One region of the Paenibacillus rhizovicinus genome, then DNA from elsewhere that is predicted to be linked to it. Evidence: predicted binding sites of a transcription regulator. Region 1 holds the regulator's gene; each other region holds the start of a gene.
What was found. Region 1 encodes Rex, which represses fermentation and respiration genes when NADH is low (regulators of the CRP and FNR family bind a similar motif). Its sites were predicted from a motif close to TTGTGAAATATTTCACAA; they were not measured.
Positions count from the first base shown of each region.

Region 2: the regulator Rex is predicted to act here: its motif matches at 3,128-3,145, upstream of GZH47_RS13945 (helical membrane plugin domain-containing protein).
Region 3: the regulator Rex is predicted to act here: its motif matches at 3,404-3,421, upstream of nadA (quinolinate synthase NadA).

Region 1 covers NZ_CP048286.1:962,131-968,132, forward strand. Annotated here, with positions in the region: gene GZH47_RS04345 (AAA family ATPase) at 1-886, opposite strand, end outside; gene GZH47_RS04350 (hypothetical protein) at 879-1,415, opposite strand; gene GZH47_RS04355 (cell wall elongation regulator TseB-like domain-containing protein) at 1,567-2,088, opposite strand; gene GZH47_RS04360 (amidohydrolase) at 2,088-3,389, opposite strand; gene GZH47_RS04365 (redox-sensing transcriptional repressor Rex) at 3,370-4,026, opposite strand; gene dinG (ATP-dependent DNA helicase DinG) at 4,023-6,002, opposite strand, start outside.
Region 2 covers NZ_CP048286.1:3,121,828-3,127,829, forward strand. Annotated here, with positions in the region: gene GZH47_RS13935 (DUF7507 domain-containing protein) at 1-966, shown strand, start outside; gene GZH47_RS13940 (NAD(P)/FAD-dependent oxidoreductase) at 1,316-2,494, opposite strand; gene GZH47_RS13945 (helical membrane plugin domain-containing protein) at 2,554-2,988, opposite strand; gene GZH47_RS13950 (type 1 glutamine amidotransferase) at 3,497-4,264, opposite strand; gene GZH47_RS13955 (helix-turn-helix domain-containing protein) at 4,413-5,717, opposite strand; gene GZH47_RS13960 (MATE family efflux transporter) at 5,814-6,002, opposite strand, start outside.
Region 3 covers NZ_CP048286.1:3,540,848-3,546,849, forward strand. Annotated here, with positions in the region: gene nadC (carboxylating nicotinate-nucleotide diphosphorylase) at 1-786, opposite strand, end outside; gene nadB (L-aspartate oxidase) at 779-2,398, opposite strand; gene nadA (quinolinate synthase NadA) at 2,439-3,377, opposite strand; gene ftsH (ATP-dependent zinc metalloprotease FtsH) at 3,838-5,859, opposite strand; gene hpt (hypoxanthine phosphoribosyltransferase) at 5,966-6,002, opposite strand, start outside.

The DNA.
Region 1 (6,002 bases):
AGATGGCCGCTTCGTTCATCACGCTCTCCAGCTGCGCGCCGGAGAAACCGAACGATTCTTCCGCGATTTTCTCCAGGCTGACTTCCCCTGCGGCAATCGGCTTGTTGCGCGCATGCAAATTCAAGATGTGCTCGCGGCCTTTCTTATCCGGCAAATCGACGGCAATGTGACGGTCGAACCGGCCGGGACGAAGCAGCGCGCCGTCGAGCATCTCTTTGCGATTGGTCGCGCCGATTAGCAGAATGCGCGGGGAATCCGTCGTATGAATGCCGTCCAGCTCCGTCAGCAGCTGGTTAAGGGTTTGATCGTATTCGCGCTGCTGGCCGCCGTCGCGTTTACCGCCGATGACGTCAATCTCATCAATGAAGATGACAACGCTGCTCTTGCCTTGCTTAGCGGCCTTTTGACGACCTTCTTTGAACAGATCGCGGATCCGGCTTGCGCCGACGCCGACGTACATTTCAACGAACTCCGAACCGGACGCGCCGAGATAAATCGAATCCGTATAGTTGGCTGCGGCTTTCGCCAGCAGCGTTTTCCCCGTTCCCGGAGGTCCGGTAAGCAGAATCCCTTTCAACGGCCGAATGCCGAATTTCGAGATTTGATCGACATGGACGAGAAAGTCCAACGCCTCGATCAGCTCCTGCTTCGCTCTGTCCTGACCGCCGATTTCCTCGAAAGACAGTGGCTGCAGCGGACGCGGCTTGCCTTTGCGCTCGCCGCCTACCGTCGCCAAGTGACCGCGGGATCTTGCCATATAGATCAGCCCGCCGACGATAACAGCCAGCAGCACGAACGGAATCACGTTAACGCTCACGGCAAACTGCAGAAATAAAATCAAGACCGGCACGAAGCCGATCAGAATCTCTTTCCCGTATTTACGCATTTGGCCACACCCCGATCGTATTGGATACGCGCGGAAGCACGATATATTTAACCGCCTTGTCGTCTTTCAACGTAATATAGACGTTCGTATCGTCCATCTCCGATACGGCTTGAATGCCGGGATTCTTGCTCTCTGCCTGCTTCATCGCCGAAGGAATATCGGAATAGCTGCGGTGATCCATCGCTTGGGCGACTTCGAACAGCATCGATGCCCACGCGTCTTCCAGCTTCTCGGACGAGCCGGATTTCTCGATGTTCAGCTTCAAATCTTTCGAACCGATAATGTCGTCGCCTTCGGTAGCAATCGTATCGTATATGTTCCGGAGATTCGCATCCCGGTCAAGGGTCAAGTTAAGCGTAATGGAGCTGCGGCCGATGACAGGCTTGGCGTTCGTAACGCCGGGCGCGCTTGTCGCAATGCGGTCGAGCGGCTTCAGGTCGGCTTCGTTGCGGTACGTGAACCATCCGCCGATCAATAGTCCGGCCGTTATAACAGCGGTCAGCACGACCGGTAAAGGACGTATTTTCATAGCAAAAAGCTCCCTTCATCCAACAGAATAGGTTGTACACTTTCGTCTATCAATCACGCTATACGAAAGTATATCATAGACTGTTGCTTCCAGGAGCCTGTAATAACAGGGAAGACTGGCTGATCTTGCTTTGCCTGTCAGTTCGCCTTCATCATTGGGACGGCAGCTTATACATCACGATCAGCGAACCGTCGCGGAAACGATAGAAATCGTAGAAGTGATACACTTTCCCCGCTTGATTGCGCGAATAGAAGATTTCCCATACCGGCTCGCCGCCGAAAATGCCGATTCGGGTATGAGCGATATCCGCATCCGGCTTCTCTTGCAGAAACTGTGCTTCAATCGCTTTCTTCGTCAAGCCGTCGCTTGCATGCAGCGTAATGGAGGAATCCTTCTTCAGCCAAACGTAGGTGTCGGCGTCGCTCTCGTCTTTCCCTTCCACGACCCAAACCGGCTCGTCCCATGTATAGGCATAGGAATCCGTCACTTTCTTCAGGCCGCTCCGCTGTTTGGCATCCGCTTCGACGGTTTTCTGCTCCGTCCACACAGGCGATTGCACGTAACGGTAGTAGACATTCACCGAAACCAGCAGCACGATGATTACGATTACGCCAAGAAATATCGATCGTCCAACCGTCATGAACGGAGACCGTTTAAATTGTTTGGCGCGCATTAGCTCGACAGCAGCCTTTCAAAGCAGCGCTGCGCCTCCGCACGAATCAATGCATCGTCCAGGAATACGCATTCGCCCTCTTTGACGACTTGAACGCCATCGACCCACACATGCTTCACGTCCCGTCCGGAACCGGAATAGACGAGATGGGACACGATTTCCGTTCGCGGATAGAAATGCGGCTGTTCCGCGTCAATGGCGATAAAGTCGGCTTTCATGCCTTCCTTCAGCATGCCGATTCGCTCTTCCTGCCAGATCGCGCGAGCCCCGTATACCGTACCGAGCTTGAGCGCTTCCCAAGCCGGAATTGCCGTCGGATCTCCGGAGACGCCCTTATGGATAAGCGCCGCCAAGCGGATTTCATCGAACAGGTCCAAATTATTATTGCTCGCCGCGCTGTCCGTTCCGAGCGAGACCGTAACGCCCGCTTCGAGCATCGCCGGCACGCGCGCAATGCCGCTTGCCAGTTTCAAGTTGCTGGCCGGGTTATGGGATACGCTGACGCCGCGCCCGGCAAGCAGCGCGATTTCGTCATCCGTCAGATGAACGGCATGCGCGACCAGCGCCGGACGGGAGAAGAAGCCAAGCTTGTCCAGATGCTCGACGGGACGGCAGCCGTAATCGTTGACGTTCTGCTGCACTTCCGCCGCCGATTCCGACATATGCGTATGCAGCGGCACGTTCAGTTCATGCGCCGCTTCGACGATTCGCTGGATATAATCGGGCGGACATGTATAAGGGGCATGCGGGGACAGCATGGTCCGGATGCGACCGTTCGCGCGGCCGTTCCAATCCTGTACGAATTGCTTTGCTTCGTTCAGCTTGGCCGTTTGCACATCAGGCGGACACAGGCCGATTACGCCGCGCGTCAATAAGCCGCGAATGCCGGACTGCTCCACGACTTCGGCTACGATATGCATGCGATCATACATGTCGACGAACGTCGTCGTGCCTGATCGAAGCATTTCGCTGACCGCGAGCGCCGTTCCCCAGCGCGCGTCTTCGTCGGTATATTTCCCTTCCATCGGCCACATTTTCTGCTCGAGCCATACCTGCAGCGCTTCGTCGTCGGAATAGCCGCGCAGCAGCGACATCGCAGCGTGACCGTGCGTATTGATCAGTCCAGGCATGAATACGAGCCCATGGCCGTCAATGATTTCGGCGCCTTCCGGAGCCGGGTCCGGCAGTGCTTCGTCCAAGTAGAGAATGGTATCTCCCTCGATAACCATATGTCCTTTGAGCACGGGACGGGCGTCGTCCATCGTGACGAAGGTCCCCTCTTTAATCCAAATCCGATTCATCGTCGTTCTCCTCTTCTTCGTTCAAGTAATAAGCCAAGCTCATCAGCTCGGTCGTGAAATTCGCATAATGAATGCGCACTTGATCCTGCAGGCGGAGAATCGTCGGCGCGAAATTAAGAATGCCGTCCACGCCTGCTTCCACGAACTGGTCCGCGACGTTCTGCGCTTCGACGGCCGGAACGGTAATAATGCCGATCCGAATGCGCAGTTCGCGGATCGTCTCCGCCAGCTTTTCCATCGGCAGAACCGTCAAGCCGTTGATGGAGGTGCCGATCATCGACGGATGAACGTCGAATACGGCCGTTATTTTCATATTGTCCTTCAAATACATATTGTAATTGCATAGCGCCCGGCCCAGATTTCCCGCTCCGACGAGCGCGACGTTAAGCGGTTGATCCAGCTTCAAGATCTGCTTGATTTTCTCGATCAGATACGTGACGTCGTAGCCGATCCCTTTCCGGCCGAAGTCGCCGAAATAAGCGAGATCCTTCCGGATTTGGGCTGGATTCAAGTCTAACCTGTTGCCGAGTTCTTGCGATGAAACCGTCTGCACATCCCGCATATGCAAGTCGTTCAGCACTTGCAAGTAAACGGGAAGCCTGCGAACGACCGCTTCGGAAATTTTCATCGGTTTCATGGTGATTCCACTCCTTCTTCGCGCAGAGACAGCCATTCGCGCATGCGCGGAACGATCTGATCCAAGTGCATCGTTTCAATCTTGGGTCCCGGTAGCGAATAGAGAAAATATTTGCCATAGTAGGTATCGATTACGCGAGTATCATAGATAAGAACGATTCCGCGGTCTTTCCCCGACCGAACCAGACGGCCGAAGCCTTGTTTGAACCGGATAACGGCCTGCGGAATGGATAGTTTCATGAACGGATTCTGATTCTGCTCCTGCAGCAGCTCCGACTTCGCCTCGACAAGCGGATGATTCGGCGGCTGGAACGGCAGCCTGACGATGGCCAGGCAAGTCAGCGCATCTCCGGGAATATCGACGCCTTCCCAGAAGCTGCTCGTGCCGAGAAGTACGGAAGCCGCTTGCTGCTGGAACCGTCTTGTCAGCTTGCTCCGGTTGCTGCTGTCGATGCCTTGTCCGAGCACTTGAATGTCGTGCTGGGCCAATGCTTCCTTCAACGGCTCGTATACCTGCTTTAACATTTTGTACGACGTGAACAGGACCAGCATGCGGCCTTTCGTCTCGATCGCAGCTTCTGTAAGCGAGTTGACAAGCATTTCATTGAACATTGGATCGCCGGCAGCGCCTTTAAGCACCGGGAAGTTACGAGGGATGATGACGAGCGCCTGTTCCCGATAGTTGAATGGCGAAGGGAGCTGCACGGTCTTCAGACGGCCCGCTTCTTCCTCGCCCGTCAAGCCAAGCTGTTCGCAGGCGTACTGGAACGACTTCTGTACCGATAATGTCGCCGAAGTCATGATGACGCTTCGTTTCGTGTCGAAGAAATACGTTCGCAGCTGGCTGCTCACATCCGCCGGCACCGCATACAGCTGCACGGATTTAGCCCGCGAGTTGCTGTTCGCTTCAAGCCAATAGACGGTATCCGACTTATCCGCTTTAATAAACTGGCGCAAGTCTTCGCGAGCCCTGGCTAAATCTTTGACTGTTCCGCTCAAATCCGTGACGAGCGCCGCGATGCCGGGATCGTCCAGCTCTTCTTTGATCGCGGCGAACACTTTGTCCAGCGGACGGATGATCTGACTCAGATAGCCGTGAACCGCTTCTTCGATCAATTGCGCTTCCTTCCACAGCTCCGGCAGTTTGCCGCCGCGCAGCCGCAAAACGAACTGCCCCGCTTCGCTGCCACCCGTCCCGTCCTGAGCCGCATTTCTCGCACCCGCATTGCCGTTGTTCATCAAGCCGTACAAGAGCTCGAACAGCCGGTCCCATTCGTCCCTCAGCTCGCCGAATACCGGTACGACTTCATCGATTTCTTCCCGCCATTTCTGAGTCTGCTCCACGCCTTCGTTGGCCAGTCGGCTGTTCAGCGCGATCAGCTGCCCGTTCCTGGCATCCTTGCACAATCGGAATACGGGCTGCTGGATGGAATAATAAGACAACTGCGTGCCGAGATGCTTGCCCGCGACGTCTTCGAGGTGATGCGCCTCGTCCAAGACGAGATGCTCGTAGCCCGGAAGCAGGCGATGATCCGCCCGAATATCTGTAAACAGCATGGAATGGTTCGTGATGACCACGTCTGCAATGTTCGCTTCTTGCTTCGCGCGATGGTAGTAGCATCGCTTAAACCATGGACAACTCCGATTCAGGCAAGAATCGGCATCGCTTGAAACGACGTTCCAGAAATCCGATCCGCGATTGCCGAAGTTCAATTCTTCTTGATCGCCATGCTCCGTTTCGCTGAGCCATACGACCATTTGCGCCGCCGTAATTCGGTCTTCGGCCGGCGCGCTGAAATCGCGCATATTCACTTTGCCTTCGAATTTGCGCAGGCACAAATAATTGCCGCGTCCCTTGAAGACGGCGGCTTTGAACGGATATGGCATCACGGCAAGCAGCAGGGGCAAATCTCGCGAACGCAGCTGCTCCTGAAGATTGATGGTATGCGTGCTGACGACTATCTTCTTGTTATGCTG
Region 2 (6,002 bases), 2.2 Mb from region 1:
CTGAATATCGGGACCGTGCCCGCCGGAGCAACGGTCGTCGTGACGTTCGACGTCTCGATCAACTTGGATCCTCCGCCGCTGGGCTTCATCGATGATTACGCGACCGTTTCGTTCACCAGCGGCGGCATTACACAGACGGCGGTATCCAATATCGTCGAAGTGATCGTCACGGAGCCGACCGTCGTGGCCACCAAGCGGGCGCTCCCTCCATTCGCGTTCGTCGGAGACGTCATTCAATACGTGTCGACAGTGACGAATAACGGTCACTACAATGCGGACGCAACCTGGTTCGATAACCTTCCGGAAGGCACGTCGTTCGTGGAGAACAGCGTGACCTTGAACGGATTCTCCATACCGGGGGCTAACCGGTTTACCGGTACGCTGCTCGGCACGATTTTGCCGCAAATCACGAACGTCATCACCTTCCAGCTGCGGGTCGAGTTCTATCCGCCTTCCGGCGTGCTGGTTAACCAAGGCAATATGCTGCTCGTGTTCCTTCTGCCGGACGGAAGGACCTTCACGGAACGGATATTCACCAACGTCGTAACCGTTCCAGTGCTCGCGCCTCCAACAATCGTCAAATCCGCCAGCGTCACCGAAGTCCTCGTCGGCGGAACAGTGACCTTCGCGGTGAACGTCACCAACCCGGGCAATACGCCGTTCGACAAAGCCGTTCTCCACGACAGCTTGCCGGAGGGACTATCCTTTGTGGATAACAGCGTCACGGTCGCAGGCAGGCCCGTTCCCGGCGCCAATCCGGCGTCAGGGATTCCAATCGGGTTTATTGGAGCGAACAGCTCCGTAACCGTTGCGTTCGAAGCGAAGGCCATCCGCGAGCCGCATAATTTGATTGCCGTCAACACGGCGAACATGACCTTCGAATACGTCGCGCCGAACGGACAGCGGGTACCGGGCGTCGTTCAATCCAATCCTGTAACGGTATTAATTAACGAGGAAGAAGAGTGAGCCGGCTGTCCACTTGTGAATAGTTTAACCTGTGGATATGTTAGCATGGTTTCAAAAAATTACGCACAGCAGCGGTTTCGCACCTGTTAGCATTGTGCATAACCCTGTTGATAAGTGGATGAATCGGCCGTTCTTCACCGAATCTTCACCGAATTTCCGGACCATATCGCATGCTTCTCAACAGCTGCGTTTCTTTCTTAACAGCTCGCCAACGCTTATCAACAGCCTCTCCGCTCGTTCTTAACGGATTCCAACGCCTTCGCAACGCAAACAACCCCGGCTCATCGCGAGCTGGGGTTGTTTGCGTTATGGATTGTGGATATTCGTACGGCTAACTGGCCTGGGACTATTAGTAAGCCAGGGAGAACAAGCCGTTGATGTGCGACAGGTAGCGCGCGTTACTTGCTTTCTTCATCAAGGAAGCAGGCGTGCCTTTCAGCTCGATGCCGGATCCGCCAACGGCGCCGATGCCGTCTTTGCGGCCCAGGCTTGCAAGCGTACCGGAGAATACCGGGCTGAACGTGTCCATTTTAGCGCCTTTGATCAATGCGCCGATGTTCGCGCCTGCCAGTTCGCCCATTTGCCATGCCAGCTGTGCTGTCGGCGGGTATGGACGGCCTTCCGGTGCGAATACGACTGCACAGTCGCCAGCCAGGAATACTTCAGGGTGCGAAGTGGATTGCAGGTGCTCGTTAACCGTTGCGCGGCCGCGGTTAACTTCGATGCCGCAGTTGCCCACGAGGGAGCTGCCTTGAACGCCGCCTGTCCAAACAAGCGTATTCGTTTCGATCGTTCTGCCGTCTTTCAGCGTAACGACGTTGCCGTTTACTTCCGTGATCGCAAGGCCTGTCAGGAATTCCACGCCGCGAGCTTCGAGGCTCGTTACCGCGCGTCCGATCAGTTCAGGCGAGAAGATCGGCAGGATTGTCGGCATAGCTTCAACCAGCGAGATCGAAACGTCCGCGAAATCCACGCCGTATTGACGGCAGATGCCCGGAAGCTCGTCAGCAAGCTCGCCGACCAGCTCGACGCCAGTCAGACCGCCGCCGCCGATAATGAACGTAGCGTCTGCTTTGTTTTTGCTTGTTGCATATGCTTTGATGCGGTCTTTAACGTGGTTGAATACGCGGTTCGCATCATGAACGGATTTCAGCGTCAGGCTGTTCTCTTGCAAGCCCGGGATGCCGAAGTAGTTCGTTTCGCTGCCCAGTGCGAGCACCAGGTTATCGTAGCGGTACGACGAACCGTTGTTCAGAGCGACTTGTTTGCCGGCAACGTCGATTGCTTGCACTTCGCCTACAACGACGTTAACGGATTTGCCTTTAAGCAATTTCTCAAGCGGCAATGCAACGGCTTTCTCGGCTACGTTGCCTGCAGCGAGACGGTGAAGCTCCGTAATGATTTGGTGCGAGGGAACGCGGTTAATAATCGTGATGTTCGCTTCATCGGTAGTCAGATGCTGGCGAGCGGACAGCGCGCTAAGCAAGCCGCCGTAGCCGCCGCCTAGAATCAGTATTTCTTTTCTCATGGGATCTCATCCTCCGTACTTCGCATAAGTTATGAATCGTCGATATCGGTTCGGTCGGTTTAGCCCTGTTTCTTTCTTTCGCCCAGAATGTCGAGGTATGCTTGGCCAAAGCGAAGCATCTTTTGCAATTCCGGATCTTTCATCAGTTTGATCATGCCGAACAAGCCGATGACGTTCTCGCTTTGCTCTGCACGGTCGTTCGCTTCGATCGCCGCGGATGCGTAGCCTTTTACTTTCTCGGTCAGCGGTTTAACGACTTCTTGAATGCCGCCCACCGTGTCTTGGATCAGGATGCGGTCGGATGCAACCTTTTGCGCCAGTTCGTACGTTTTCGTCATCAAGCTCATCATTTCGGACAGTTTAGGAAGCTGGTCCACCAGTTGTGTCAGCGCTTCTTGCACTTCCGGCTTTAGCAGTTGATCGAGTACGTCCGATTTGACGAGCGCCGCCGATGCATCTTGCTGTTCCAGGTTCGATACCATTGTTTCACTCATTGTATTGCCTCCTTCAGATGTAGTCACTCAGCTGCAATCATCCCGTCAGATGAACCGGCGTGCCGCCTAAGCGGCATGGCAAGTTTAATCCCATTAAGCGAGTAACGCGGTGAAGCATTCCGTCGTCGAAAAGGGAGAAATGTGAAAATAATCACAAGACGCTTCGAGTATGACAGCAGCCTTTCTTCTGTCTCTACTGTATCGCTTTTTTCCCGGCTCGACTATAGGTAATTGTAAAATTATTTTTATTATGACTATAAAAATAATTAATCATCCCAAGAAAGAACGCCCAACGCCGCAAAACATGCGAAATTCAGGCGCCGGACCTAGGAAAATACCACTAATCATGACTTATTCTGCTCCCTCGACGGGAAGTTTATTTCTACGCCCTGCGAATCATCAACAACGTTAAATACATATCCGGCAATAAAAAAAAACCGCAGAACGCTGGCTGCCGAAAGAGAGCCACCGGCCCGCGGCCTCGTGAATCGTACTTCTATAATCGTTATTAGGCCGTTCGCGGCTTCTGCGGCGCTGACGTCTCCTGTCCTTGCCCCTGCTTGCAGTCTATGGCCTTGGCCGTGGCTGCGGCGGCGGCCGCCAGCCGATCCAAGATTCCCGCGAGCAGCGCATGGGATGCCTCGCTTCGCTCCGTCTGCGCCGCAATCTCGGCAGCCGGTTGAATAAACGGCGCCTCCGTCAGCTCGCTTGCCCAAACGCTGAGCATCGTGCCGATGCAGACCGGCGTCGTCTCCAGATGAAACTGAAGCGCCAGCACCGTTTCTCCGTACGCGAATGCCTGATTGCCGCATGCTTCGGAACTCGCAAGACGAACCGCGCCTTCCGGCAGCGTGAACGTGTCGCCATGCCATTGGAAGCTCGTGAACGACTGCGGGACGCCTTCGAAGCAAGGATGCCGCTCCTCCGTTCGCTGCACGGCGTGCCATCCGATTTCCTTCCGGTCGTTGCGATAGACGACGCCTCCCAGCACCTCGGACAGCATTTGCGCGCCGAGGCAAATGCCGAGCACGGGCTTGCCCGCATCGATGCAGTCCCGGACGAACCGCTTCTCGCCGATCAGCCACGGATAGCGCGCTTCTTCATATACGCTCATGGGACCGCCCAAGATGACGAGCATGTCGAACGACTCCTGCACCGGATACGCAGCCAGCTCGGCAGGTAAGAGCACGCGCAGCGCGTGGCCTTGCCGCTCGGCCCATGCTGCAAGGGCACTTTCATCGTCAAATGCAAAATGCTTGCACACTAGGATGTTCATCCGTCGTCCCTCCATCGCGCATCGCTAATTACGGTCTATTAAAGGCTATGACCGTATATTAATCAATGCCGCCCGGCCTGTCAACGAAAAAAATCCATGAAAAAGATATACGAAACACATGATGAGGGACAGCAAAAAAAGACGAGCGTCAGTCGGCTCGTCTTAATGTAATCCGGTATAGTTTCAGCGGCCTTCCTCTTGCGCCGGCCGTTTCTTCGCCTGTAACTTCCGCAAACCCGCTCGTTTCGAGCTGAATCAGAATGCGCCTGGCGCTTCGCGGCATGATCATCATCTGCTGCGCCAGCTGTGTCGACGTGAGGACATCCGTCCGCGTCTTCCTCAGCACCGCTTCGATCTTGCCGAGCGTTGCCGTGCTCAGCCCCGTCCGTTCGCTGACGGTCTGCAAGCCTTCGGCAGAATAGGAGTAGGACAACTGCTCCGTCCGTCCGAGCGGCCCCGTGATCGTTTTGTCGTCGAAAGCGACCATCCAGGCGCCTTTGCCGCATTGCCGGGTTTGCATCAGCGCTTTGCCTGCCAGCAGCTCTGCTTCGTAAGCGGTGCGGCCGATGCCGATGCCGCAGGTCAGCTCCGCCCCGAGGCCGGACAGCTCCGGGCCTTCCGGGATTTGCTCGAACCCGCGCGTCACGTCCTTCAAGATGCCTCGCGTGGTGAAGATCGCATACCGGCCCGGCGAGATCGTCTTCAGCGATCCTTGCAGCCGCCGGGAGTAATCCAGCAGCGATTCGCTGACAGTCAGCTCCAAGCGGAACAGCTCGTCGGAGCCGAACGTATCCCTCGTCAAGCCCGCGTAAGGATCCGTCTCCACCAGCTGCACGGCGATCTGCGCATCCATGTACCGGAGCGTCTCCCAAGTGCGCGACGCTTCCGCCAATGCCGCCTGCACGGAAGCTTCCGTCGGAATGACGCGAAGCACGGGAACGCCGAGCGCCTTCAGCTTGTCCTGCACGTACCAGACGCAGGTGACGGCATAATCGATTGCGCCGCGGCGCCACAAGTCCGCATGGTAATCGATCAATGCCTGATACGAGCCGTCGAACGGTTTGCCGTTCAACGCGGCGCCGGTCAGCCCCAGCTCCTCCGCGACCTTCGCCAACTCCTTAGGACCGTACATGTCGAAGCTCAGCCGGCTCATGTCGACGCGCTCCCGGTAGAACAGCTGGCATAACGTCCGATATAACCCGGCGCCGCTGTAGGAGATATAGAACATCGGCTTCGTGATCCCCGGCGCCTGTTCTCGGGCCGCCCGATAGGGCAGCGGGCCGGAGAACAGCCACATGTCGACCTTCTCGGCGTTCGCCGTCACGATCGGGCCGATGTCTTCGAACCGCTCATGCGCGAAAGGCAGGCATTCGAACTCGCCGTTCTGCCGGATAATCGAAGTAATGAACGCCATCGTGTCCTCCACGCCCACGTATCCGAGCTTAATGGTCATCCGGCCCCTGCCTCCTCTCTGCGCTTCCTTTTCGCCGGGATGAATCCCCGTCGGCGCGACGCAATGCAATGCAATGCGATGCGAATAAACGTTATCTTAAATCAACTTATGCTGATACCACTTCTTCCCGCGGAAGCGCCAGAGGAAGACAGCCCCCCGCACGCCCCACTCCAGGTTCATCGCCAGCCAGACAGCGACGATGCCGCCGTGGAGCACGATGGCGAGCAAATAACCGAGCGTGATTCTGAACAGCCACATGGACAGCAGCGACACCAGCGACGTGAA
Region 3 (6,002 bases), 2.6 Mb from region 1:
GGCGCGAACCGTATCCAGACGGACGTTACCCGATGCTTCGACGATCACATGCGGGGCACGGGCTTTAATCATCGCCGTCGCTTGGCGCATCCGATCATGCGGCATATTGTCGAGCATAATAATGTCGGCGCCGCAAGCGAGTGCTTCTTCAACCTGCTCCAGCGACTCGGTCTCAACTTCGATTTTCATCGTGTGAGGAATCGCGTGACGCGCGGCGTTTACTGCGCCTGTAATACCGCCCGAACCCTTGATATGATTGTCTTTGATCATAACGGCATCGTATAGGCCGAAACGGTGATTGAAACCGCCGCCGACCCGAACCGCATACTTCTCCAGCATACGATGTCCCGGCGTTGTCTTGCGCGTATCGACTAAACGAGTCGGCAAGCCTTCCAAGACATCCACGAATGCACGGGTCTTGGTCGCAATACCAGACAGCCGCTGCATCAGGTTCAGCGCAAGCCGCTCCCCGGTGAGAATGCTGTGCGTGCTGCCTTCCACTTCAGCAATGACGTCGCCTTTCGTAACGGCATCCCCGTCAGTCGCGAGCGGACGGAATTCAAGCGTCGCATCAACGACTTCAAATACCAAGCGAGCAATCGGAATGCCGGCCATAATGCCGGAATCCTTCATGTGAATAATCGCCTTCGATTGAGTCCCCGCAGGAATCGTCGCCCAGCTCGTAATATCGCCTGTTCCTATATCCTCAGCAAGCCAAGCCCGAATATGCGCGCGTACTTCGTCTGCGCTAACGCCTCCAGCTGCAGCCAACGTTGTTTCAAACATGTTCAATCCGCTCCTCTGTTAAGCCGTGTTCGCGATTGAGCACGACGTGCTTGCGCCAAACCAAATCGTCCCGTTCCGGAAAATCCTCGCGGCTATGCGCACCCCGGCTCTCTTCACGGGTAATCGCGCCCTTCGTCGTCAACATCGCGCAGGTGAGCAAATTCGCAAATTCGTACTCCTCGCGCTTCGAGATGACCGAGCGGAAAATCGAGCTGAGCCGATTAAGCTCTTCGGCTCCTTTAATCAACCCATGCGCATTCCGGTTCAAGCCGGCGTAACGCACCATGATCTTCTGCAGCTTCAGCCGCTTCTCCACGACCGCTTGAATGGGAGCCTCGCTGCGCGCCAGCGAATCCATATGAAGGTGAATGTCGCCCTCGTCAAGCGGCGTCAGCGAATTGATCCGTTCGACGATCCGGCGGCCGAAGACGATCGCTTCGGACAACGAATTGCTCGCAAGCCGATTCGCTCCATGAACGCCCGTCGATGAGCACTCGCCGCAAGCGAACAAGCGGGACAAATTAGTTTCGCCGTTCAAATCGGTTTTGACGCCACCCATCATATAATGCGCCGCAGGCGCGACGGGAATCCAGTCTGTCGTTAAATCAAGCCCGAAATTCAAGCAGAACTCATAAATATTCGGAAACCGGTGTCTGACCATATCTGCCGATTCATGCGTCACGTCCAAGAACACGAACGTCGACTTCGTTGCTTCCATCTCGCTGACGATCGCCCGTGCCACGACATCGCGCGGTGCAAGCTCCAGCTGCTCATGGTATTTCTCCATGAACCGTTCGCCGCGAATATTGCGCAGCACGGCGCCTTCGCCGCGAACCGCTTCCGAAATAAGAAAGCGCGGAGCGCCCGGATAACAGAGCGACGTCGGATGGAATTGAACGAATTCCATATCGCGAATATCGGCCCCTGCACGGTAAGCCATCGCGATCCCGTCTCCTGTGGCGACTTCCGGGTTCGTCGTATAACGATACAACTGCCCCGTACCGCCGGAACATAGAATCGTCGCTTTGCCGCGCACGATAAGACGCTGCCCGTCCGGCTTCTGAACCAGCGCGCCCACGCATACGTTATCATCCGTAATCAAATCTATGACAAAATGATCGTCCCACACCTCGATGCGGGGGTTGGCCACCGCTTTCTCCGATAGTGCACGAACGATCTCGAATCCGGTGGCATCGCCGTTGGCATGCAAAATGCGCCGCTGGCTGTGCGCTCCCTCTTTGGTTAGCGCGAATTCGCCATTCTCGACATCGAACTTGGTACCCATCCGCACCAAATCTTCAACGCCCATCGTGCCCTCATGCACAAGCACGTCCACCGCTTCGGCAGAACAAAGTCCGGCCCCTGCGATCAGAGTATCTTGGCGATGATAAGCGGGCGAATCGTCCTCCGAGATGACGGCCGCGATACCGCCTTGGGCATATCTGGTGTTGCTGTCGAGCAGCGATTTCTTCGTAATCATCAATACTTCATTGTCATCGCTTGCTTTAATAGCGGTAAAAAGACCGGCGATGCCGGCCCCGATTACAATAACGTCTTTATAAATAACCGGCAGCTCCTCGAGCTGCGCGTCGACAAGGTAACGTGGAATCATAGTCGATGCTTTCCTCTCTTCGGAAAGTAGGCCGCTCATATTACTTCACCTGCAGCATGCGCTCTAAGGATAGACGAGCTTTGCTGGCGACATCTTCTGGTACGTAAATTTGCGGCTGCATCGTCTCCAGGCATTTCACGAGCTTCTTAAGATTGTTGACCTTCATGTTCGGGCAAACCAAATATTTCGTTGCAAAATGGAACGTTTTGTTCGGGCTGTCCAGACGAAGCTGATACCCGGTACCGTCTTCCGTGCCGACGATGAACTCTTGGCAGTCGGACTCTTTGCAATATTTAATAATAGCGGTCGTGCTGCCGACAAAATCGCCAAGCTCCACGACTTCAGGACGGCATTCCGGATGTACGACGAATTGCGCGTTCGGATACTTCGCCTTCATTTCTTCAACGTCTTTCACCGTCAGCATGTCATGCGTGTTGCAATAGCCTTCCCAAATAATCATCTTCTTGTCGGTTTTCTGCTGGACGTAGTGGCCCAGGTTCTTATCCGGCACCCAGATGATTTCATCGGAATCGACGGAGTTCACGACGCGCACAGCATTGGCCGACGTACAGCAAATATCCGTTTCCGCTTTGATTTCCGCGGAGGAATTGATGTAGGTTACCACTTTCGCGTTCGGATGCTGGGCTTTCAGCTTACGCAGGCCATCGACGTTTACCATGTCGGCCATTGGGCAGCCCGCGCGCTCATCGGGAATGATAACGGTCTTGTTCGGTGCCAGGATCTTGGCGCTCTCACCCATAAAGTGAACGCCGCAAAATACGATAACATCGGCATCGGTTTCCGCTGCCTTCTGAGCAAGCAGGAACGAGTCCCCCCGAAAATCGGCTACTTCCTGAATTTCGTCACGCTGATAATAATGGGCAAGTATAATGGCGTTGCGTTCTTTCTTCAGCTGCATCAAACGTTCCCGCAGTTCGCGGTTTTGCTCCGCTTTCCGCTCGAGAGCTAATGCTTCCATGGCTATTTCTCCTCTTTTCACTAACTTTGTGAACAGATGCACAAACTCTGCCAAAATAAATCGGACAATTCGCCCTTTTGCCGTTTGTGCAGCTTTATAATCGAGAATTGCGAGTCTGCGTAGGATGGCTACCGTTAGGATGCCCTCTTCTTCAAACCCTTGATTCACAGTCGGCATTACAAGTGATTAACATTTAATTTACACAAGGTCCGGTATGCTGTCAACTCACAAAAGCGGCCGTTTTGGTCGGTATTGGCAGGTTTGTGCGGATTTAAAACGCAAGCGTCCCGCAAGCTTGATTCTTCTTGGTTTCAGGCCCATCCGTTACCGATTGCGCTTATAGGCGTTCACAATCGCCGCCGGCTCCCTCTTAGCGATGGCAAATGGGTTGCAAAAAAGGAAAAAAAGAGCTGTCCGCCGCAGATCACTCTGCGAGGGACAGCCCTTCTTGTTTCGTCTATTACGACTGCGGCGTGCCGTTGTCGTTGCCGCTGTCCGGATCGATCGGAGGGGCGATATCGCCAGCTTCCTTCGATTGGATGCGCACTTTCACACCGCCGATCGTATCGATGATCGGCTCGCCTTTTGGCTCTTCGGATGCAGATACCGGTCCACCAGTAGATCCGTCTCCGCCCGTGTCTCCTGCAATCGAACCGCTCTCGATCAGGCGCTTGATTTGCTCGATTTCGAGCGTCTCTTCGCTGAGCAATGTCTGTGCAATGAGATGCACTTCTTTGCTCTTCTCGGTGAGCAGCTTCTTCGCTCTCGCGTAGCAGTCTTGAATGATGGACTGCATCTCTTGGTCGATCTCGTATGCGATGGCATCGGAGTAGTTCTGCTCATGTCCGATGTCTCTGCCCAAGAACACTTGACCTTGAGAGCTGCCGAACTGCATAGGGCCCAGCTTGTCGCTCATGCCGTATTCCATGATCATGGCGCGCACGATGCTCGTCGCTTGTTTGAAGTCGCTGTAAGCGCCTGTGCCGATTTCGCCGATGAATACTTCCTCGGCAACGCGTCCGCCAAGCAATCCCGTGATTTTATCCAACAGCTCCTGCTTGGTTGCCAGCATACGGTCGCCATCTTTAGGAAGCATGATGACGTAGCCGCCTGCTTTACCCCGCGGGATAATCGTAACTTTATGCACTTGATCCGCATGCTCCAAGAAGTAGCCGACAATCGTATGCCCGGCTTCGTGGTAAGCGACGATTCGTTTCTCGCGGTCGCTGACGACACGGCTGCGTTTCTCCGTACCGACAATGACGCGGTCGATGGCATCGTCCACTTCCAGCATGCCGATGTCTTTCTTGTTGCGGCGTGCCGCAAGAAGCGCTGCTTCGTTCAGCAGGTTCTCCAGATCCGCACCGGTAAAGCCGGTCGTACGTTTCGCGATAACGTCAAGTTTCACGTCGCGAGTGAGCGGTTTGTTGCGCGCATGGACTTTCAGTACCGCTTCGCGGCCTTTCACATCCGGGCGGTCAACCGTAATTTGACGGTCGAAACGGCCTGGACGGAGAAGCGCCGGGTCAAGAATATCCGGACGGTTCGTTGCCGCTACGATGATGATGCCTTCGTTCGCGCCGAAGCCGTCCATTTCAACGAGGAGCTGATTAAGCGTTTGTTCGCGCTCGTCATGGCCCCCGCCAAGTCCGGCGCCGCGCTGACGTCCGACGGCATCGATCTCATCGATAAAGATAATACATGGCGCGTTCTTCTTCGCGTTCTCGAACAGGTCGCGTACGCGGGAAGCGCCGACGCCGACGAACATTTCGACGAAGTCGGATCCGGAGATGCTGAAGAACGGCACGCCCGCTTCGCCCGCAACCGCGCGAGCAAGAAGCGTTTTACCCGTTCCCGGAGGTCCGTTTAGCAAGACGCCCTTCGGAATTCTTGCTCCGACGGCCGCGAACTTGCGGGGATCCTTCAAGAACTCGACCACTTCGACCAGTTCTTGTTTCTCTTCGTCGGCACCCGCCACGTCTTCGAACGTGACGCGTTTCTTCTCTTCGTTATATAGACGGGCTCGGCTCTTGCCAAAGTTCATTACTTTGCCGCCGCCGCCTTGAGCTTGATTGATAAGGAAGAAGAACAGGATGAAGATAATGACGAACGGAATGATCGATGTCAGGAAGGTCAGCCAAATGCTTTGGCCCTCCATCGGCTTGCTCTTGATCACGAATCCGTTCTTAGCCTGCGCATCGTAAACTTCCTTGACTACGAACTCTTCGACGTTGGAGTGGGTATAGAATTGGTTGGAGTCTGAGTCTGCCGGCTTCTTCCTGTACTCACCCGTAATCAAGTACGAGTACCCGTCGAATTGATATTCCAGCTTCGCGATATTGTTGTTCTGAAGTTCCGTCCTAAATTGGTCGTAGCTCAGTCCAGTGCTGGAATCGTTTTGGCTGCTGATAAATTGGAAGATCCCGACGGTCACCAAAAAAATAATCAAATAAAAGCCAGTATTGCGGATGATCCGATTCATCCCCTACCTCCTCTCAAGACGCAAAAAAATAAGTGGACCTTGCATCGGGAAGCTCCCGTAAGCGGGAGCCGTCCTGCAAGGCGAATTGCATCCTCGCTAGCTTCGTTTACTTCTCGTAAACCTCGGGCTTCAAGATGCCGATG